4 regions of the Cronobacter condimenti 1330 genome follow, and region 3 is predicted to be linked to each of the others. Evidence: predicted binding sites of a transcription regulator. Region 3 holds the regulator's gene; each other region holds the start of a gene.
The links. The regulator Fur, encoded in region 3, represses iron uptake genes when iron is present. The targets are predictions, from matches to a motif close to ATAATAATGAGAACNACTATCAA.
Positions count from the first base shown of each region.

Region 1: fhuE (ferric-rhodotorulic acid/ferric-coprogen receptor FhuE) is a predicted target of Fur. The motif match lies at 1,723-1,745, and genes of this name have one in related genera.
Region 2: bfd (bacterioferritin-associated ferredoxin) is a predicted target of Fur. The motif match lies at 1,959-1,981, and genes of this name have one in related genera.
Region 4: fepB (Fe2+-enterobactin ABC transporter substrate-binding protein) is a predicted target of Fur. The motif match lies at 1,504-1,526, and genes of this name have one in related genera.

Region 1 covers NZ_CP012264.1:1,712,693-1,717,420, reverse strand. The annotation lists gene thiK (thiamine kinase) at 1-131, opposite strand, end outside; gene lpoB (penicillin-binding protein activator LpoB) at 109-762, opposite strand; gene AFK62_RS07875 (YcfL family protein) at 783-1,157, opposite strand; gene hinT (purine nucleoside phosphoramidase) at 1,159-1,518, opposite strand; gene fhuE (ferric-rhodotorulic acid/ferric-coprogen receptor FhuE) at 1,863-4,052, shown strand; gene ptsG (PTS glucose transporter subunit IIBC) at 4,267-4,728, opposite strand, start outside.
Region 2 covers NZ_CP012264.1:3,967,850-3,972,577, reverse strand. The annotation lists gene fusA (elongation factor G) at 1-587, shown strand, start outside; gene tuf (elongation factor Tu) at 655-1,839, shown strand; gene bfd (bacterioferritin-associated ferredoxin) at 2,016-2,210, shown strand; gene bfr (bacterioferritin) at 2,276-2,752, shown strand; gene AFK62_RS18255 (prepilin peptidase) at 2,765-3,223, opposite strand; gene rpsJ (30S ribosomal protein S10) at 3,605-3,916, shown strand; gene rplC (50S ribosomal protein L3) at 3,949-4,578, shown strand; gene rplD (50S ribosomal protein L4) at 4,589-4,728, shown strand, end outside.
Region 3 covers NZ_CP012264.1:1,304,996-1,309,723, reverse strand. The annotation lists gene ybfF (esterase) at 1-210, shown strand, start outside; gene ybfE (LexA regulated protein) at 339-620, shown strand; gene fldA (flavodoxin FldA) at 782-1,312, shown strand; gene fur (ferric iron uptake transcriptional regulator) at 1,603-2,055, shown strand; gene AFK62_RS05985 (helix-turn-helix domain-containing protein) at 2,365-2,976, shown strand; gene AFK62_RS05980 (beta-N-acetylhexosaminidase) at 3,038-4,728, opposite strand, start outside.
Region 4 covers NZ_CP012264.1:3,157,659-3,162,386, forward strand. The annotation lists gene AFK62_RS14455 ((2,3-dihydroxybenzoyl)adenylate synthase) at 1-296, opposite strand, end outside; gene entC (isochorismate synthase EntC) at 307-1,476, opposite strand; gene fepB (Fe2+-enterobactin ABC transporter substrate-binding protein) at 1,682-2,623, shown strand; gene entS (enterobactin transporter EntS) at 2,663-3,907, opposite strand; gene fepD (Fe(3+)-siderophore ABC transporter permease) at 4,015-4,728, shown strand, end outside.

The sequences.
Region 1 (4,728 bases), 410 kb from region 3:
TCGACAAACACACGCCAGGCCCCTTCGCTGAGGCCGGGGAGCGCGCAAACGACACCGGCGGCCGAAGCCGCCGGAAAACTCTGTGTTAAAAACCCTTCCGGGCTTTGATTACTGGGTTTGCTGAACTGCACCTTTACCCGACCAGATAATTTCACCCGTCTGTACCAACATCAGCTGCATCTGTAGCGTCGGCGCATTCACGTTGCCGCTGGCGTTGGCGTAAAGCACATATTGCGCGCCCACGTTACGGGCGATACCGATAGCTTTGCTGCGTGATCCCAGGCTGTCCTGAGGAGAAAGCCCGAGTTGCTGTTTCGCCATAGAAAGCTGCTGCGCCGAGACCAGCGTGAATTTACCGTTGTTTGCCAGCGCGCCGCGCAGGGATTCGGTTGCCGGACCAGTTTGCAGCGAACCGTTTGTGCGGTTGTTTACGCTATCGACCAGTAACACGCTGCCTGCATTAACCCCATCTGCCTGAAGCATTTTGCCCACCATTGGCTGCATCGCGCTGTTCCAGTCATAAGTGCGTGTTTTCGGCTCCGGCGTAGCGTTTTCAGCCGGATGTTCAATCGGGCCAGGTTGAGCCGGGATTGACGGTACGGACGGCACGGTAGGCACAGGTTGTGTCGGCGGTGGTACGGGCTGCGCAGGTTGCTGTGTGCCTGGCTGCGCCTCTTCTACTGGCGCCGGTTTCTGCTCGCCGGGCAAAATACAACCCGACAGCGCCAGGGCGACGGTCGCCAGCAGCGCGTAGCGATACATTTTGTTCAACGTTTCCCCCTTCAGAGATAGAGATAAAGACGGGCTTTACGTGCCGCCAGATAGTCAGTCTGGCCATTTACCGTCACGCGGCCCTGGGCCGGGATCACCACCGTTTGCGGGACTTCCAGCGGCTGGCCTTCCAGCCCACGGGCATCGTACCAGTAAAAGCGATAATGCACGGTCACAGGCGCGTCTTTGTTATTGTAAATGGTGGCAGCAGCGCCAGGCTTGCCGTTTTGCAGAGAAAAGTCTGGTTTTTCAGCGGTGATGCCTGCCGCCAGCACGCTGGATTCCATGACGAGCGCCTGATCGTCGCTGACAGGAATCGTCGGCGCGGAGCGGCAGCCTGCCATCAGCAGTGCGGCCAGCAGCCAGCCTGTGCGTGCGCCGTTCATCTTACAGGCCTTTTTGCGCAAGCATCGGTCCCAACGGACGACCACCTACCAGATGCATGTGAATATGGTAAACCTCCTGCCCGCCGTGACGATTACAGTTCATGATGAGGCGATAGCCATCTTCTGCAATGCCTTCCTGTTGTGCAATTTTTGCCGCAACGGTGAACATACGCCCCAGCGCCTGCTCATGTTCCGCCGTCACGTCATTAACGGTCGGTACCAGCACATTCGGGACGATTAAGAGGTGAGTCGGGGCCTGGGGAGAAATATCGCGAAACGCGGTTACCAGTTCATCCTGATAAACGATATCGGACGGGATTTCGCGGCGAATAATTTTGCTGAAAATAGTTTCTTCGGCCATGGTTTTTTTCCTTATGGGATAAACGCTAAGAGTATGAGCGAGATGATCGCTTCCTTTCAACCTTTGGCCTGATTTTTCTTTATAAAGCGGATGCTTATAGCACCGATCCAATGCGCTGTCGTGCCGTGTCACCTGCTTTTTTTTCTCTCACTTCCCGATGTCTGTTTGTGACGGCTCTTACATTTGTTTACACCGCAAAAACAAATGATTATAGTTCTCATTTTTATTGACAATGGAACGTTGTTTTAGTCCCGCGATTTCTGTTCATCAGGCTGGACGCCAGTGATGAGAGTCGTAACTCAAGAGCCTGACATACGGCAATTTATTATTTTTAAGGGCAACACATGGCTAAGCATGCACTCCGTCAGGGCGCCTTTCCGGCGTCTTCCCTTCCCTCTCTGCTGGCATTAAGTATTGCCAGCGCGCTCGCAGCACCTGCAGTTTACGCAGCCCCTGTCACTAACGACACTATTGTGGTCGATGCGGCGGCAGACAATGCCGCGCCTGCTGAATCGCAGGATTACAGCGTTAAGGTGACCAGCGCAGGCACCAAAATGCCTATGATCCAGCGTGATATTCCGCAATCGGTCAGCATCATTAGCGAACAGCGCATGAAGGACCAGCAGCTTGATACGCTGGGAGATGTAATGGATTACACGCTCGGCATCAGCAAGAGCCAGGCGGATTCCGACCGCAGCAGTTATTATTCCCGTGGTTTCCAGATAGATAACTATATGGTCGATGGTATTCCGACTTATTTTGAATCCCGCTGGAATTTAGGCGATGCGCTCTCTGATACGGCTTTATTCGAGCGGGTCGAAGTGGTTCGCGGTGCGAATGGCCTGATGACCGGGACAGGTAATCCGTCTGCCTCCATTAATATGATTCGTAAGCACGCCACCAGTCGTGACTATACCGGCACGGTTTCGGCAGAATATGGCAGCTGGAATAAGCAGCGTTATGTCGCTGATTTACAAGGCCCACTCACGCCAGATGGCCACGTCCGTGGACGTATCGTGGCCGGTTATCAGCATAATGATTCCTGGCTTGATCGCTATACCAATGAAAAAACCTTCTTCTCCGGTATCGTTGATGCCGATCTGGGTGACACCACCAGCCTTTCTGCCGGTTATGAGCATCAGAGCATTGACGTTGATAGTCCCACCTGGGGCGGCTTACCGCGCTGGAATACGGACGGCTCGAGAAGAAGCTACGATCGTGCCCGCAGCACGGCTCCGGACTGGGCTTATAACGACAAAGATATTGATAAAGTCTATGTGACATTCAAACAGCGTTTTGCCGACACCTGGGAAGCAACGCTTAACGCCACGCATTCCGAAGTGAAATTTGACAGCAAAACGATGTATGTGGATGCCTTTGTCAACAAAGCGGATGGTTCGCTCGTAGGCCCTTACGCCAGTTTTGGGCCAGGCTTTGATTACGTCGGTGGAACCGGCTGGAACAGCGGCAAACGTAAAATTGATGCGCTTGATCTCTTCGCTAATGGCGGTTATGAGCTGCTGGGTCGTGAGCATAACCTGATGATGGGTGGAAGTTATACCAAACAAAACAACCGTTACGTCAATACCTGGGCCAACGTCTTCCCGAATGAGATTGGCCGCTTCTCTGACTATAACGGTAACTTCCCGGAAACCCGCTGGGGCGAACAAAGCCTGGCGCAGGAAGATACCACGCACATGAAATCGCTGTATGCCGCAACCCGCATTTCCCTTGCCGATCCGCTGCATCTGATTGTGGGCGCCCGCTACACTAACTGGCGCATCGATACGCTGACCTACAGCATGGAGAAAAATCATACCTCGCCTTATGCGGGCCTGGTCTATGACATCAATGATAACTGGTCGACCTACGCCAGTTATACCTCCATCTTCCAGCCGCAAAACTATCGCGACAGTTCAGGCAAATATCTTGCGCCTGTCACTGGCAATAACTATGAAGTCGGCCTGAAATCTGACTGGATGAACAGTCGCCTGACCACGACTCTCGCTATTTTCCGCATTGAACAAGACAATGTTGGCCAGAATACAGGCCGCCCGATTATCGGCAGTAATAACGATACAGCGTATCGGGCTGTGGACGGTACCGTCAGTAAAGGCGTTGAATTTGAGGTTAATGGTGCCATCACCGATAACTGGCAGATGACGTTTGGCGCGACTCGCTATGTGGCTGAAGACAACGAAGGCAAGGCATTTAACCCTTATCTGCCGCGCACCAGCGTAAAACTCTTTACGAGCTATCGCCTGCCGGTAATGCCGCAGCTGACCGTCGGTGGCGGTGTTAACTGGCAAAATCGTGTCTATAAAGATACCGAGACGCCTTACGGCACCTGGCGTGCGGAGCAAGGCAGTTATGCGCTGGTCGATCTCTTCACACGTTACCAGGTGAATAAGAATTTCTCTCTCCAGGGGAACGTTAATAACCTGTTCGATAAGAAATATGACACCAACGTTGAAGGTTCGATTGTCTATGGCGAGCCGCGTAACCTGAGCATTACGGCCCGTTACCAGTTCTGAGGTGATTGTTGCGCATTAAAAAGGGAGCCATATGGCTCCCTTTTTTACTGGTTCGGTGATATCTAAGAGCGGCAAGTAAACGCAGCCAGCCTGTCCCAGGATGATAGCGATTCATGGCGCATCCAGCCCGACGTTGCCGTATCGCCCATGCGTAAGCCTGCAGGCATAAAAAAAGGGAGGCTTATGCCTCCCTTTATCTCCCCGACAGCCAGGATTAGCTGTTACGGATGTATTCATCCATTTCGGTTTTCAGGTTATCGGACTTGGTGCCGAAAATCGCCTGAACGCCGGAACCAGCCACAACCACACCCGCAGCGCCCAGTTTCTTCAGGCCAGCCTGATCCACTTTGGCAACGTCAGCGACGCTAACGCGCAGACGAGTGATACACGCGTCAAGGTTGGTGATGTTTTCTTTACCGCCAAACGCCGCGACCAGAGCCGGAGCCATTTCGCTGGTTGCGCCAGCTTTAGCGTCTTCGGTAGCGTCTTCACGACCCGGAGTTTTCAGATCCATCGCTTTGATCAGCACGCGGAAGATGGTGTAGTACACCACGGCGTAGCAAAGACCGACAATCGGGAACAGCCACAGTTTGCTGCTGTTACCAGACAGAACGATGAAGTCAATCAGGCCGTGCGAGAAGCTGGTGCCGTCACGCATACCCAGAAGGATACAGAT
Region 2 (4,728 bases), 1.7 Mb from region 3:
GTGGTCGTGGTCAGTACGGTCATGTTGTTATCGACATGTATCCGCTGGAGCCGGGCTCAAATCCGAAGGGTTACGAGTTCATCAACGACATTAAAGGTGGTGTGATTCCTGGCGAATACATCCCTGCCGTTGACAAGGGCATCCAGGAGCAGCTTAAGTCTGGTCCGCTGGCGGGTTATCCGGTAGTTGACATGGGCGTGCGTCTGCACTTCGGTTCTTACCATGACGTTGACTCCTCCGAGCTGGCGTTTAAACTGGCTGCTTCTATCGCCTTTAAAGAAGGCTTTAAGAAAGCAAAACCAGTTCTGCTTGAGCCGATCATGAAGGTTGAAGTAGAAACTCCGGAAGAGAATACCGGTGACGTCATCGGTGACTTGAGCCGTCGTCGCGGTATGCTGCGTGGTCAGGAATCTGAAGTAACTGGCGTTAAGATCCACGCTGAAGTTCCGCTGTCTGAAATGTTTGGATATGCAACTCAGCTGCGTTCTCTGACCAAAGGTCGTGCATCTTATACTATGGAATTCCTGAAGTATGATGATGCGCCGAACAACGTTGCTCAGGCCGTAATCGAAGCCCGTGGTAAATAAGCCGCAGGGTTAAAAACAAAGTCCCGTGCCTCCTCGTTGAGGGGGCACTATAGTAAGGAATATAGCCGTGTCTAAAGAAAAATTTGAACGTACAAAACCGCACGTCAACGTCGGTACTATCGGCCACGTTGACCATGGTAAAACTACCCTGACTGCTGCTATCACTACCGTTCTGGCTAAAACCTACGGTGGTTCTGCCCGCGCCTTCGACCAGATCGATAACGCGCCGGAAGAAAAAGCACGTGGTATCACCATCAACACCTCTCACGTTGAATACGATACCCCGACCCGCCACTACGCGCACGTTGACTGCCCGGGCCACGCCGACTATGTGAAAAACATGATCACCGGTGCTGCTCAGATGGACGGCGCTATCCTGGTTGTTGCTGCGACTGACGGCCCGATGCCGCAGACCCGTGAGCACATCCTGCTGGGTCGTCAGGTAGGCGTTCCGTTCATCATCGTGTTCCTGAACAAATGCGACATGGTTGATGACGAAGAGCTGCTGGAACTGGTTGAGATGGAAGTGCGTGAGCTGCTGTCTCAGTACGACTTCCCGGGCGACGACACTCCGATTGTTCGTGGCTCTGCGCTGAAAGCGCTGGAAGGCGACGCAGAGTGGGAAGCGAAAATCATCGAGCTGGCAGGTCACCTGGATTCCTACATCCCGGAACCGGAGCGCGCGATTGACAAGCCGTTCCTGCTGCCGATCGAAGACGTATTCTCCATCTCCGGTCGTGGTACCGTTGTTACCGGTCGTGTAGAGCGCGGTATCATCAAAGTGGGTGAAGAAGTTGAAATCGTGGGCATCAAAGACACCGCGAAATCCACCTGTACCGGCGTTGAAATGTTCCGCAAACTGCTGGACGAAGGCCGTGCGGGCGAGAACGTAGGTGTTCTGCTGCGTGGTATCAAACGTGAAGAAATCGAACGTGGTCAGGTACTGGCTAAGCCGGGTTCCATCAAGCCGCACACCAAGTTCGAATCTGAAGTGTACATTCTGTCCAAAGACGAAGGCGGCCGTCACACTCCGTTCTTCAAAGGCTACCGTCCGCAGTTCTACTTCCGTACGACTGACGTGACCGGTACCATCGAACTGCCGGAAGGCGTTGAGATGGTAATGCCGGGCGACAACATCAAAATGGTTGTCACCCTGATCCACCCGATTGCGATGGACGACGGTCTGCGTTTCGCAATCCGCGAAGGCGGCCGTACCGTTGGCGCGGGCGTGGTTGCTAAAGTTCTGGGCTAATTGATTCAGAGCTAAAAAGGGCGCTTCGGCGCCCTTTTTGTTTTATAAAGAAAATCAATGCAACTCGTTACCTGTTTATCCTGCCTTTCCTGAAAGCATCTGAAGACTGCTTTTGACTCGTTGTAATCATAACCATTCTCATTTACACTCTGTGCATAAACTGAACGGGAGACATCATGTACGTTTGTTTGTGTAACGGTATCAGCGATAAAAAAATCCGTCAGGCGGTACGCCAGTATCACCCACAGTCCTTTCAGCAGCTTCGCAAATTCATGCCGATCGGTAATCAGTGCGGCAAATGTGTACGTGCTGCCCGCGAAATCATGCAAGACGAATTAATACAAATCCCTGAGTATAAGGAAATCGCCTGAATCCAGATTTTGACTTCCGCGCCAGCCCATCTACGCTTCATGTAGTGGAAGCGGAGGGAAGCAAAATGCAAGGTGATATCAAGATAATAAATTATCTCAATAAATTATTGGGAAACGAGCTTGTCGCAATCAATCAGTACTTTCTCCATGCAAGAATGTTCAAAAACTGGGGCTTGATGCGCCTCAATGATGTTGAATATCACGAGTCAATCGATGAGATGAAACACGCCGATATCTACATTGAACGTATCTTATTCCTCGAAGGCATTCCCAATCTTCAGGACCTTGGAAAATTGCATATCGGTGAAGACGTAGAAGAAATGTTGCGCTCAGATCTTTCCCTTGAGATGGAAGGAGCAAAAGATCTTCGTGAAGCCATTGCTTACGCCGACTCGATTCATGATTACGTCAGCAGAGATATGATGATTAAAATCCTGGCGGATGAAGAGCATCATATTGACTGGCTTGAGACTGAACTGGATTTAATAAGTAAAATCGGTTTGCAGAACTATATACAGTCACAGATAAAAGAGCAGAGCTGACATTCTGCAGGTTCATACCTGAAAGGTAACACTGCTACACATCAACCCTGCTGCTGCCAGAAATGGGCCAAAAGGCAGCGGGGTTTTTTGTTGGTATCTACGCCGATTAAGTAAATACAGGCATAGTGAAGCGACCAAACCAAGTAACGATGCTGCAATAAGCAATAACCCAAGCATTTGCCATCCGTGCCAGGCACCTAGTGCGCTAAAGAACTTTATATCGCCATATCCAAGCCCCTCATAACCGCGAAACCCGCGGTAGGCCCAATAAATAAAACACAGGGCCAGATATCCAGCCATAGCGCCTGCTACAGCGTCCGCCAGATAGTGTGGCTGAACGATAAGATGGTATGACAACCCGAGCCATAAGAGGGGGCAGGTAAAGCGGTCAGGTAGCAGTCCATATCGGACATCTTTCCAGACAAGCCAGCCATTGAGCACTACATACCCGAAGATCCATAACACGTCCATCCACATTGCCTTTGCAGTGTCGGTAATAAAGATTATTAAAATATTTGAGGGCGTGAGCAGGATGAATAGCTTGTTTCGCATGTTGCGTATGGCATTCCAAAGAAAACCCATCTCACAGTTATGTTGTCCCGAAAAATGCGAGGTGGCACGAGATAATGTTTAATTTCTAAACAGTGCTTGCGTCATCGCCAGATTTACGTATAATGCGCGGGCTTGTCATTAATGACGGCTGGTTCGATATGAACCCTGATAGCGCAATTCGGCTATCAAACAATGCTCCCAATCGGGGAGCTACGTAAGAACGATTACACTCTCCCATCAATCGTAATGGGTTCGAGGAGTAATCATTTTCGTCTATAAAATAATTGGAGCTCTGGTCTCATGCAGAACCAAAGAATCCGTATCCGCCTGAAAGCGTTTGATCATCGTCTGATCGATCAATCAACCGCGGAAATCGTCGAGACTGCTAAGCGCACTGGTGCGCAAGTCCGTGGTCCGATCCCGCTGCCGACCCGCAAAGAGCGCTTTACCGTTCTGATCTCTCCGCACGTTAACAAAGACGCGCGCGATCAGTACGAAATCCGCACTCACAAGCGTCTGGTTGACATCGTTGAGCCAACCGAGAAAACCGTTGATGCTCTGATGCGTCTGGATCTGGCTGCCGGTGTAGACGTGCAGATCAGCCTGGGTTAATCAGGTCATTGAGCGATTGAGAGGTTGAAACAATGATTGGTTTAGTCGGTAAAAAAGTGGGTATGACCCGCATCTTCACTGAAGAAGGCGTTTCTATCCCAGTAACCGTAATCGAAGTTGAAGCAAACCGCGTTACTCAGGTTAAAGACCTGGCTAACGACGGCTACCGCGCAGTGCAAGTTACCACCGGTGCTAAAAAAGCTAACCGCGTAACCAAGCCGGAAGCGGGTCACTTCGCTAAAGCTGGCGTAGAAGCCGGCCGTGGTCTGTGGGAATTCCGTCTCGCTGATGGCGAAGAATACACCGTAGGTCAGAGCATTAGCGTTGAGCTGTTTGCTGAAGTAAAAAAAGTCGACGTAACTGGTACCTCTAAAGGTAAAGGTTTCGCCGGTACCGTTAAGCGCTGGAACTTCCGTACCCAGGACGCTACTCACGGTAACTCCTTGTCCCACCGCGTTCCGGGTTCTATCGGTCAGAACCAGACTCCGGGCAAAGTGTTTAAAGGCAAGAAAATGGCAGGTCAGCTGGGTAACGAGCGCGTAACCGTTCAGAGCCTGGACGTAGTACGTGTTGACGCTGAGCGCAACCTGCTGCTGGTTAAAGGTGCTGTCCCGGGTGCAACCGGTAGCGACCTGATCGTTAAACCAGCTGTGAAGGCGTGAGGAGATAGCAATGGAATTAGTACTGAAAGACGCGCAGAGCGCGCTGACTGTTTCCGAAACTACCTTCGGTCGTGATTTCAACGAAGCGCTGGTACACCAGGTTGTAGTTGCTTACGCAGCTGGTGCTCGTCAGGGTACTCGTGCTCAGAA
Region 3 (4,728 bases):
GGCTGGCAGACCGTCCCGGCCTGGCATGGTCCTGCGTTGTTTATTCGTGGCGGAGCATCGCCTTATGTTGAAGAGCAGCACCGCGAGGCGCTGCTGGCGCAATTCCCGCAGGCCCGCGCGCACGTTATCGCGGGGGCCGGTCACTGGGTTCATGCCGAAAAACCGCAGGCGGTGGTACGCGCTATCCGTCGTTTTCTGGAAACTGATTAAAAACAGACCGACCGGTGCCGTTGCGCGCCGGATGCGTTGGCGCGCTTCGCTGCCTGATGTATGATGGCGCGCTGAAATACCGCCGGGCCCCGCCACGGCAGCCTGTTTCCCCTGTCTATACTCATACCATGGCAAAAGAACAAACGGACCGCACAACGCTCGATCTCTTCGCGGATGAACGCCGTCCGGGCAGACCGAAAACCAACCCGCTGTCGCGCGACGAACAGCTGCGCATCAATAAGCGCAACCAGCTTAAGCGCGACAAAGTTCGCGGGCTTAAGCGCGTGGAGCTAAAGCTGAACGCTGACGCCGTGGATGCGCTGAACCATCTGGCGCAGGCGCGCAATATCAGCCGCAGCGAGCTGATAGAAGCCATGCTCCTCGCTCAGCTGAAAGCCTTGCAGGAGTAAGGTCTGGTCTGAAAATGCCCCCAACGAACGGGGCAATGTAGCAGAGTGTGCACCCGGCGCCTGATACCGTTTCCGCACCTTCTTCTGTTCTGCTATGATTGCCCTATCTGTGGGCGTTATGCCAGCACCATCACATTTAGATTCAAGAGGTTATTCTTCTTATGGCAATCGTAGGCATCTTTTTCGGCAGCGACACCGGCAATACCGAAAATATCGCAAAAATTATCCAGAAACAGCTCGGGAAAGACGTTGCTGAAGTGCATGACATTGCTAAAAGCAGCAAAGAGGATCTGGAAGCGTTCGATATTCTTCTGCTTGGCATCCCGACCTGGTACTACGGCGAAGCGCAGTGCGACTGGGATGATTTTTTCCCGACGCTCGAAGAAATTGATTTCAACGGTAAGCTGGTCGCCCTTTTCGGCTGCGGCGATCAGGAAGATTACGCAGAATACTTCTGCGACGCACTGGGCACCATTCGCGATATTATCGAACCGCGCGGCGCAACCATTGTGGGCCACTGGCCGACTGCAGGGTATCACTTCGAAGCGTCTAAAGGCCTCGCGGATGATGACCATTTCGTCGGCCTCGCCATTGACGAAGATCGTCAGCCGGAAATGACCACCGAACGCGTGGAAAAATGGGTGAAGCAAGTTTCCGAAGAGCTGCATCTGCAGGAAATCATCAACGCCTGATGGTAAACGGCGCGGGCGGTGGCTCGCGCCGGTTGATAGATAAGAACAATGAAAATAATTGCTACAAATTTTTAACTTTCCCTCACTAAGCTGTACAATGTCTTCCTTAATTATCAGTCCTTCCATGCCAAAAACGCTGGCGGGTCCACGATTTTTAAGCTCTTTTTTGCCGGACGCTTGCGGTTTTCATTTAGGCATGTCAGTTCTATAATGAGACGCATTCATCTACGGCGTATCCGATGTATCGCTCCCTGCTGGAGCGAGTCGTTAAGCAACAGGACAGATTCCGCATGACTGACAACAATACCGCATTAAAGAAGGCCGGCCTGAAAGTCACGCTTCCTCGATTAAAAATCCTCGAAGTGCTGCAGGAACCGGTCAATCATCATGTCAGTGCGGAAGACCTCTATAAGCGTCTGATTGACATGGGTGAAGAGATTGGCCTTGCCACGGTCTATCGCGTACTTAACCAGTTCGACGATGCCGGCATCGTCACCCGTCACAATTTCGAAGGTGGTAAATCCGTTTTCGAGCTGACGCAACAGCATCATCACGATCACCTGATTTGCCTCGATTGTGGCAAAGTGATCGAATTTAGCGATGACTCTATTGAAGCCCGTCAGCGTGAAATCGCGACGCGTCATGGCATCCGTCTGACTAACCACAGCCTCTATCTGTATGGTCACTGTGCGGATGGCGACTGCCGTGAGAACGAACACGCCCACGAGGTCGGCGGGAAATAATTCTCGTCACACCGCATGAATCCAAGCCGACACCTGTCGGCTTTTTTATTGCCCGAAAAGACAAATGTCTTATTTTGGATAAACATCCTCAGCGCCAGTATTTTAATACAGAGTACAATGCACAATTAAACCACATATATTTTATTAAATAGAAATTCAGAAAAGATAAATATCTTTACTGGTCAATCAGTTAGCTATCGGATTATCCTGCAAATTCCTTTTATCCATCCAGCCCCTTATTGCAGCAATAAAAAAGCATCCATTAAGATACAGCAACGACATAATTTTATTTTAACTAAGGTAACCAATATGGTCTTACCCTCTAAACCTCTTGCTGAGATTTATCGCATTGCTGATATTTTTAATAGCTACGGAAACTGGTCTCGGGCGGAGAAAAATACGCTTATCCCCTTGCGGGACGGGGAAATCTGTATCATTCGCGGTGGTCAGTTCTCTCTGATGCGCCAAAGTGACAGGCTGCTACTGGAAAAAAGTAGCGCCCCTTCAGTTCTGGGGCTGGCGCGGAATTTAGGTAAATCGCAATTCGCGAAATTACAAGCTGATTCAGAATGTCATTATCAGTTAATCCCATTTGATTATTTCCTACAGGAAATTGAAAAACATCACTGCCAGTTACATCTGTTAATTTTGTCCTCATGGATAATCAATATGCTTTGCTACCGCGAAGAAATTATGCTCGGCAGAAACAGCTACAGCATGATTAAAGCCAATATTGATTGTCTGGCGGCGATGGACGATTTCATGCGTAACCGCATTAACGTGGCCGACTATATTGTGAAAAAAACCAATCTTTCCCGCAGCATGGTGATGAAAACCCTGTCGCAACTGCGCGGTGCGAAAAATATCGAGATAAGCAAAGGCAAACTGGTTGCCGTTCACCATTTGCCTGATGTGTTGTAACGCCTGGTGTCGTTAAAACGAAAAAGCCAGCCCGAGGGCTGGCGTTGTCATTATAGTGCCGTTAAGGCTGTACGTGTTCTGTCCGGCTATAGCGCTTACCATCAACGCTGACGCTACGTATGAGCACCGGCCCTGCCACGTGTGGCGGTCGTGCGGCGTCATAACGCTGCCAGCGCGCGCCACTGTCTGTTGAATATTCAACGCTCACGCCTGGCAGACTTGTATTCATTTCAAGCACGCCCGTGTTGATACGCGCGCCTGGCACTGGTAAACGAAACTGCACGCCAGCTTTTTCAAGCTTAGCCAGTTCACGGCGGCCCACCACGTTCGCAAAGCGCGTCCAGTCGTCATGTAACGCGCGGGTATTAACATGATGGGTTTCACCGCCTTTGTATTCACGGCCAGCCTGATAATCCTGCTCCCAGGCGGCCCGATGCCAGGCGCGCTCCGCCACGGCCAGCAAGCGTGGGTACATCATGTATTCCATCTGTTTATCCGTGCGTACAACCTCACTCCAGAGTTGCGCAGAAAGTCCGTAAGCGCCCGGCCAGGGCTTATCTGACTTCGCGCTAAACGCACTGCCATCGCGATCGACCGACGTTTCCGCGTTTTGCGGCAGGTTATCTGGCGCAAAACTGAAAATTTTGCGCTCATCGCTAAACCGTGTGCCCCAGTAATACCCACTTTCCGCCGGATTAACCTCATTTGGAAAATCGAGGTAAACATAATCCGGATTCGAGACCACGACGCGAAAGCCTTTATTCGCCCAGTCGTTAACCGTATCAAAGCCGCCCCAGTAGAGCGTATCCCAGAAGTTAACGTTGACCTGTGAGGTGGCGAAGGCGCTGGCGCCTCTCGCATCCTTGAGGCCATCCTGCCATGCCTGCATGGTGTCGATGCCGTGCGCTTTCACAAGCTTACTGACCTCAATGGCAAAATAGCTGGAGAGATGTTCCACGTCGGCAACCACACCGTCCTGCACGCGTTTTTGGCAGACCGGGGAGCGCGCCCACGGCTTGTCCTGACGGCTTTGGTCGATAACGCCCTTCCCGGCCTCCGGTTTCGTCTTGTCGGTATACCCCGCACCCAGATAGATGTTTTTCGCTTCATCACCGCCGAAATGCCATGTCATGAGCGGCTGCCCGGCCTCTTTGTGCATTTGCTGGATCTCCCCTATCACTTTATCCACAAAATGGCGCGACGAATCGAGACACGGATTGAGATAACCGGTGCGGTTGTAATACTGCACGCCAGTGGTGACTGACGTATCCTGGGGGTCGAGGAGACGGTATGCGTTCGCCTCCTGCAGCTTTCCGGCTTTCGACAGACGGTCGTAGCGCGCTTCCATCGCCATCACCGCCGCGCGGGCATGCGCGGGCATATCCATTTCCGGTATCACCTCAATCTGGCGTGCCGCGGCATATTTCACTATCTCAATGTAATCGGCGCGGGTGAAATAGCCGCTGCCGTTGTTGCTTGTATCCGGCCCCGAGCCAAGCTGCGGCAGCAGACAGGTTTTCTCACTGAGATCGTGGCAGCGCTTCGCGCCAATCTCTGTCAGCTCCGGCAGCCCAGGAATTTCCAGACGCCAGCCTTCGTCATCACTTAAATGGAAGTGAAATTTGTTGAGCTTATAGGCTGCCATCTGATCGAGCAGGCGCAGCACAGCGGCTTTAGTGTGGAAATTGCGTCCGACATCAAGATGGATCCCGCGGTAGGCGAAACGCGGCGCATCGTGTGCATCAAGCGTTG
Region 4 (4,728 bases), 1.9 Mb from region 3:
GCGACCCCGATTTTCAGCAGCGCGAAGAAAACGATATAAAACTCGGCCACATTGCCAAGCTGCACCAGTGCGGTATCGCCGGTTTTCAGCCCGCGTCGCGCGAGCGCCCCCGCGAGGCGGTTCGCGGCGGCGTCCAGGTCGCCATAGCTGAAGCGGCGTTCGCCGTCGATAATCGCGGTCGCGGCGCTTTGCGCGTGGCGGCTGACGATATCAGTCAGCGGCAGATCGAGCCAGTAGCCTTTGGCGCGGTAGCGCGCGGCGAAATCATCCGGCCAGCGGGTATAAGGGATAGTCATGCGCAGAACCTCAGTGAAGACCTAAAACGTGAAGCATGGTGGAGAGTTTGGTGCCGGTTTCGCGCCATTCCGAGGCCGGATCGGAGGCGGGCACAATGCCTGCCCCCGCGAACAGTCGTACCTGGTTTTGCAACAGCCGCGCGCAGCGGATAGTCACGACCCACTCGCCATTCCCTTCGGCATCGCACCAGCCGACAATGCCGCCAAACAGCTCGCGATCAAAAGGTTCCAGCTCGGCGATATACGCCTTCGCCGCCTCGTGCGGAAAACCGCTCAGTGCAGGCGTCGGATGTAACAGGCAGGCGAGCGACAGCGCGTTGTCATCAGCAAACCGCGTTTCGCCCTCAACCGGGGTGGCAAGATGCCAGAGCGTCGGCGTGGTAATGAGCTCCGGCGCGCCCGGCATGGCGAGACGCTGGCTGCGCGGCACAAGCACATCGCGCATCGCCCGGGTGACCAGTTCATGTTCGTGCCGGTCTTTGGCAGAGCAAAGCAGCGCCTGCCCCGCCGCTTTATCCTGCGCGGCATCGGCATGACGGCGTGCAGAGCCCGCGAGCGGCAGCGAGCTGAACGTGTTGCCATCTTTACGCAGCAGCAGTTCAGGGCTTGCGCCAAGCAGCGTGCCGCCGTCCGGCAACGGCACATGGAAATTAAAGCTCGCCGGATTTTGCGCCACCAGACGTGCCAGCAGCGCCAGGCTATCGGGTGGCGCTTCAGTGGTGATGTCGATAAGCCGCGACAGCACGATTTTATTCACCTGCGGCGTGTCGGTGAGCGCGGCGGCGCGGGCGACCATCGCCATAAACACGTCCTGTTCCGGGATAGCCTCACGGCTCGCCACGCGCGGCGCGGTGCCGTCGCGCTCGGGCAAGATAGCCTCGCTGCGGGGAAAATCACTGTGGCTTTCAGGGATAAACAGCGCGGAGGGTTTACAGGTGTCGAACGGGATGGCGCCTGCGACAATCGGGCGTGCGATGCCATGCTTACAGGCAGCGTCGAAGGCGTCACGCAGCGCGGTCTGAAACGTGCCGTGGCGCTGGGCGCCATCTGCCGCCGGGGTATCGAGCCTCGCAAAACAGCCACGAGTGGTAAAACTGCGATAAGGCGACATGAAGAAAAAACTGTCGGATGAAAGAGAGACGGTTGCCTTGCGGCTTTCCTCAACCAGTGACGTGTCCATGCGCTCCTCCTGTACCAAAAAAGAGAACTGATAATTGTTATCATTTGTATTTGGTGGCGTAACCTAAGGCTTAATCGCGGGCATGTCAACCGCAGACGTCAATTCCGGCGCGTGTCATCGCTTGCATCCTGGCGGCAAATCATGAAAATGAGAAGCATTATTAACACTTCTGACAGGATACGTTGCCGTGACGTTTACTTCCGCACTGCGCTCCGCGCTTGCCGCCAGCCTGCTGGTTTTGGGAATTTCCTCAGTTTCACAGGCCGCCGACTGGCCACGCAAGATAACCGATAGCCGCGGCGTGCAAACGCTTGAGAAAGCGCCACAGCGCATTGTCTCCACCAGCGTCACGCTCACCGGCTCGCTGCTGGCGATAGACGCCCCGGTCGTCGCAAGCGGCGCCACATCGCCGGGCAACCGCGTCGCCGACGCCCAGGGGTTTCTTCGCCAGTGGGGCGATGTGGCGAAAGCGCGTCATGTCGCGCGGCTCTATATCGGCGAGCCCAATGCCGAAGCGGTCGCCGCGCAGATGCCGGATCTTATTCTGGTCAGCGCCACCGGTGGTGATTCCGCGCAGGCGTTGTATGAGCAGTTTTCTGCCATCGCCCCGACGCTTGTGATTAATTACGACGATAAAAGCTGGCAGCAGTTGTTAACGCAGCTTGGTGAGATAACGGGCCACGAGAAAGAGGCCGCCGCGCGCATCGCGCAGTTTGACCGCCAGCTTGCGCAGGCGAAAACGCACATGAAACTGCCGCCACAGCCGGTCAGCGCGCTGGTCTACAACCCTGCCGCTCACGGCGCGAATCTCTGGACGGCGCAATCTGCGCAGGGGAAACTGCTGGGCCAGCTCGGCTTTACGCTTGCGCCGCCGCCTGTTCTGCAAAGCCTTACCAGTATGGGCAAGCGCCACGATATTATTCAGCTTGGCGGGGAGAATCTGGCCGCGGGGCTTAACGGCGAGACGCTGTTTTTATTCGCAGGTGATGATAAAGACGCCACGGCGCTGATGCGCGATCCGCTCCTGGCTCATCTGCCAGCGGTGCAAAACAAACGGGTTTACGCACTCGGCACCGAAACTTTCCGGCTCGATTACTACAGCGCAAGCCTGCTCCTTAAGCGGCTTGAGGCGTTATTTAAAGCCTAATCTTCACCTGTAAAAAAGGGGCCTGCGGGCCCCTTTTTGTTATGCCTGTACCGGTGGTGGCGGCGACTGGCGCAGGCGGCGCAATTCGCCAAAAAGCAGTGCCAGCACTATCGCGACGACCGCAAGCCCCAGCCCACCTGCGCTGGCAGAGCTGACCGGCGAGAGTAGCGCCCCCATTCCGCCTAACAGCGCCGCCCCGATGGCGTCTCCCGTTACGTTTTGCGCGGTCCACAGCCCGTTAATACGCCCAAGCATCTCGTCCGGCGTCTGGGTCTGGATGAGCGTGTACTGGATAAGCGAGCTGATGCCGCTCAGGTACCCGAATAGCGTCAGGCACGCGAAGGCCAGCGGCCAGAACGGCATCAGACTGAACACGCCGACTGCCGCCAGCGCCAGCACCGAGGCGATAAGCATCGTGCGGCCGGGGCGCGGGGCGTGCGCGAGCCCGCCGCTGGTAAGGGCGCCCAGCGCCGCGCCGAGCGGGACAGCCGCATAAAGCACGCCGATTTCGCCACTCGCCATCTGCCAGTGGCTGGCAAGCGACGGGTACAGCACACGCACCGCGCTCGCCATCGTCAGCAGCGCGCCAATGAGCGCCACGCCCCCCACCACGGGGCTTGCGAGAAGAAAACGCAGCCCATCAAGGAGCGCGCGTAGCGGGTGCTGACGCTGCATTTGCGGCGCGGGAAGTGCAGGTAGCGTGAGCAGCGGCAGAAGCGTCAGAAAGGTGCCGAGCGCCGCCAGCGCGTAGTTCCACGCCACACCACCCCAGGCGAGCAGCATCCCGCCGAGCAGCGGCGAAATTACGGATCCCAGACGTACTGTCAGCATCGTGATCGCACCCGCCTGCATCAGGTTTTCACGCCCGACGATGGCCGGTGTTGCCGCCAGCAGCGCGGTCACGCCGATTGCGCCGAAAAAGCCGTCCCACAGGCCGAGCAGATAAATGGCCGTCACCGACGGCGCGGGTAGCATGGCGTTGATCCAAAGTCCGATAAACCCGACGCCGCAGGTCGAGCGCGCCAGCAGGATGAGCTTTTTGCGCTCGTGCCGATCGGCCAGCACGCCGCCGGTCATCAGTCCGATGAACATCGCGGCCCCCGTCAGCGTCACGGCAAGCCCAACCTGAAACGGCGATCCGGTGAGCGTCTGGATTTGTACCGGTACCGCCACGCCGAGCAGACCGAGGCCAAGAATAGAGATAAAACGCGCCAGAAAGACCGCGCGATAGGCGGGATGGGTTTTCAATAACGAGAGATTAAGCAGCAGCGAATGTCGGTTCATTACAGGGCCTTAACGCGAATTTTCCTTACCGGATAACGGGGCGCTCATGCTAACATAGCCAGATAAGAGTGATAATAACTATCATTATCGGTTTCAGGATGTGCGTTATGTCGGCCTCGCGCTTTTCCACCAGGATGGTTGTCCTGTTGTGTCTCTTTTTGCTGCTATTACTGATGGTTGCCCTCAGCCTTCTGGCGGGCGCCAAATCCCTGCCCTTCTCCCTTGTGATGGACGCCCTCGGAGGCACCTGCCGCAGCGCAGACTGCACTATCGTGCTTGATGCGCGTCTGCCGCGCACGCTCGCGGGCATCGTCGCCGGGGTTTCGCTCGGGCTTGCGGGCGCCTTGATGCAAACGTTGACCCGCAACCCGCTCGCGGATCCGGGCCTGCTCGGCGTCAATTCCGGCGCCAGTTTTGCCATTGTGCTTGGCGCTGCGGTGTGGGGTCTTAGCGGGCCGATGGCGATCCTCGCGCTGGCCCTGTGCGGCGCGCTGCTCGCCACGCTGGTAGTGGCGTTTACCGGCAGCGCGGGCGGCGGTCAGCTTAGCCCGGTGCGCCTGACGCTCGCGGGCGTGGCACTCGCTGCCGTGCTGGAGGGGCTTTCTGGCGGCATTGCGCTGCTAAACCCCATGGTGTATGACCAGCTGCGCTTCTGGCAGGCGGGCTCGCTTGATATCCGCACGTTTATTACGCTGAAAGCGATCGCGCCGGTGGTGGCGGCCGGCGTGGTTATCGCGCTGCTGCTCTGCCGCGCGCTGAATAATTTAAGCATGGGCGCAGACACCGCCACGGCGCTGGGAAGCCGGGTGGCGCGAACACAG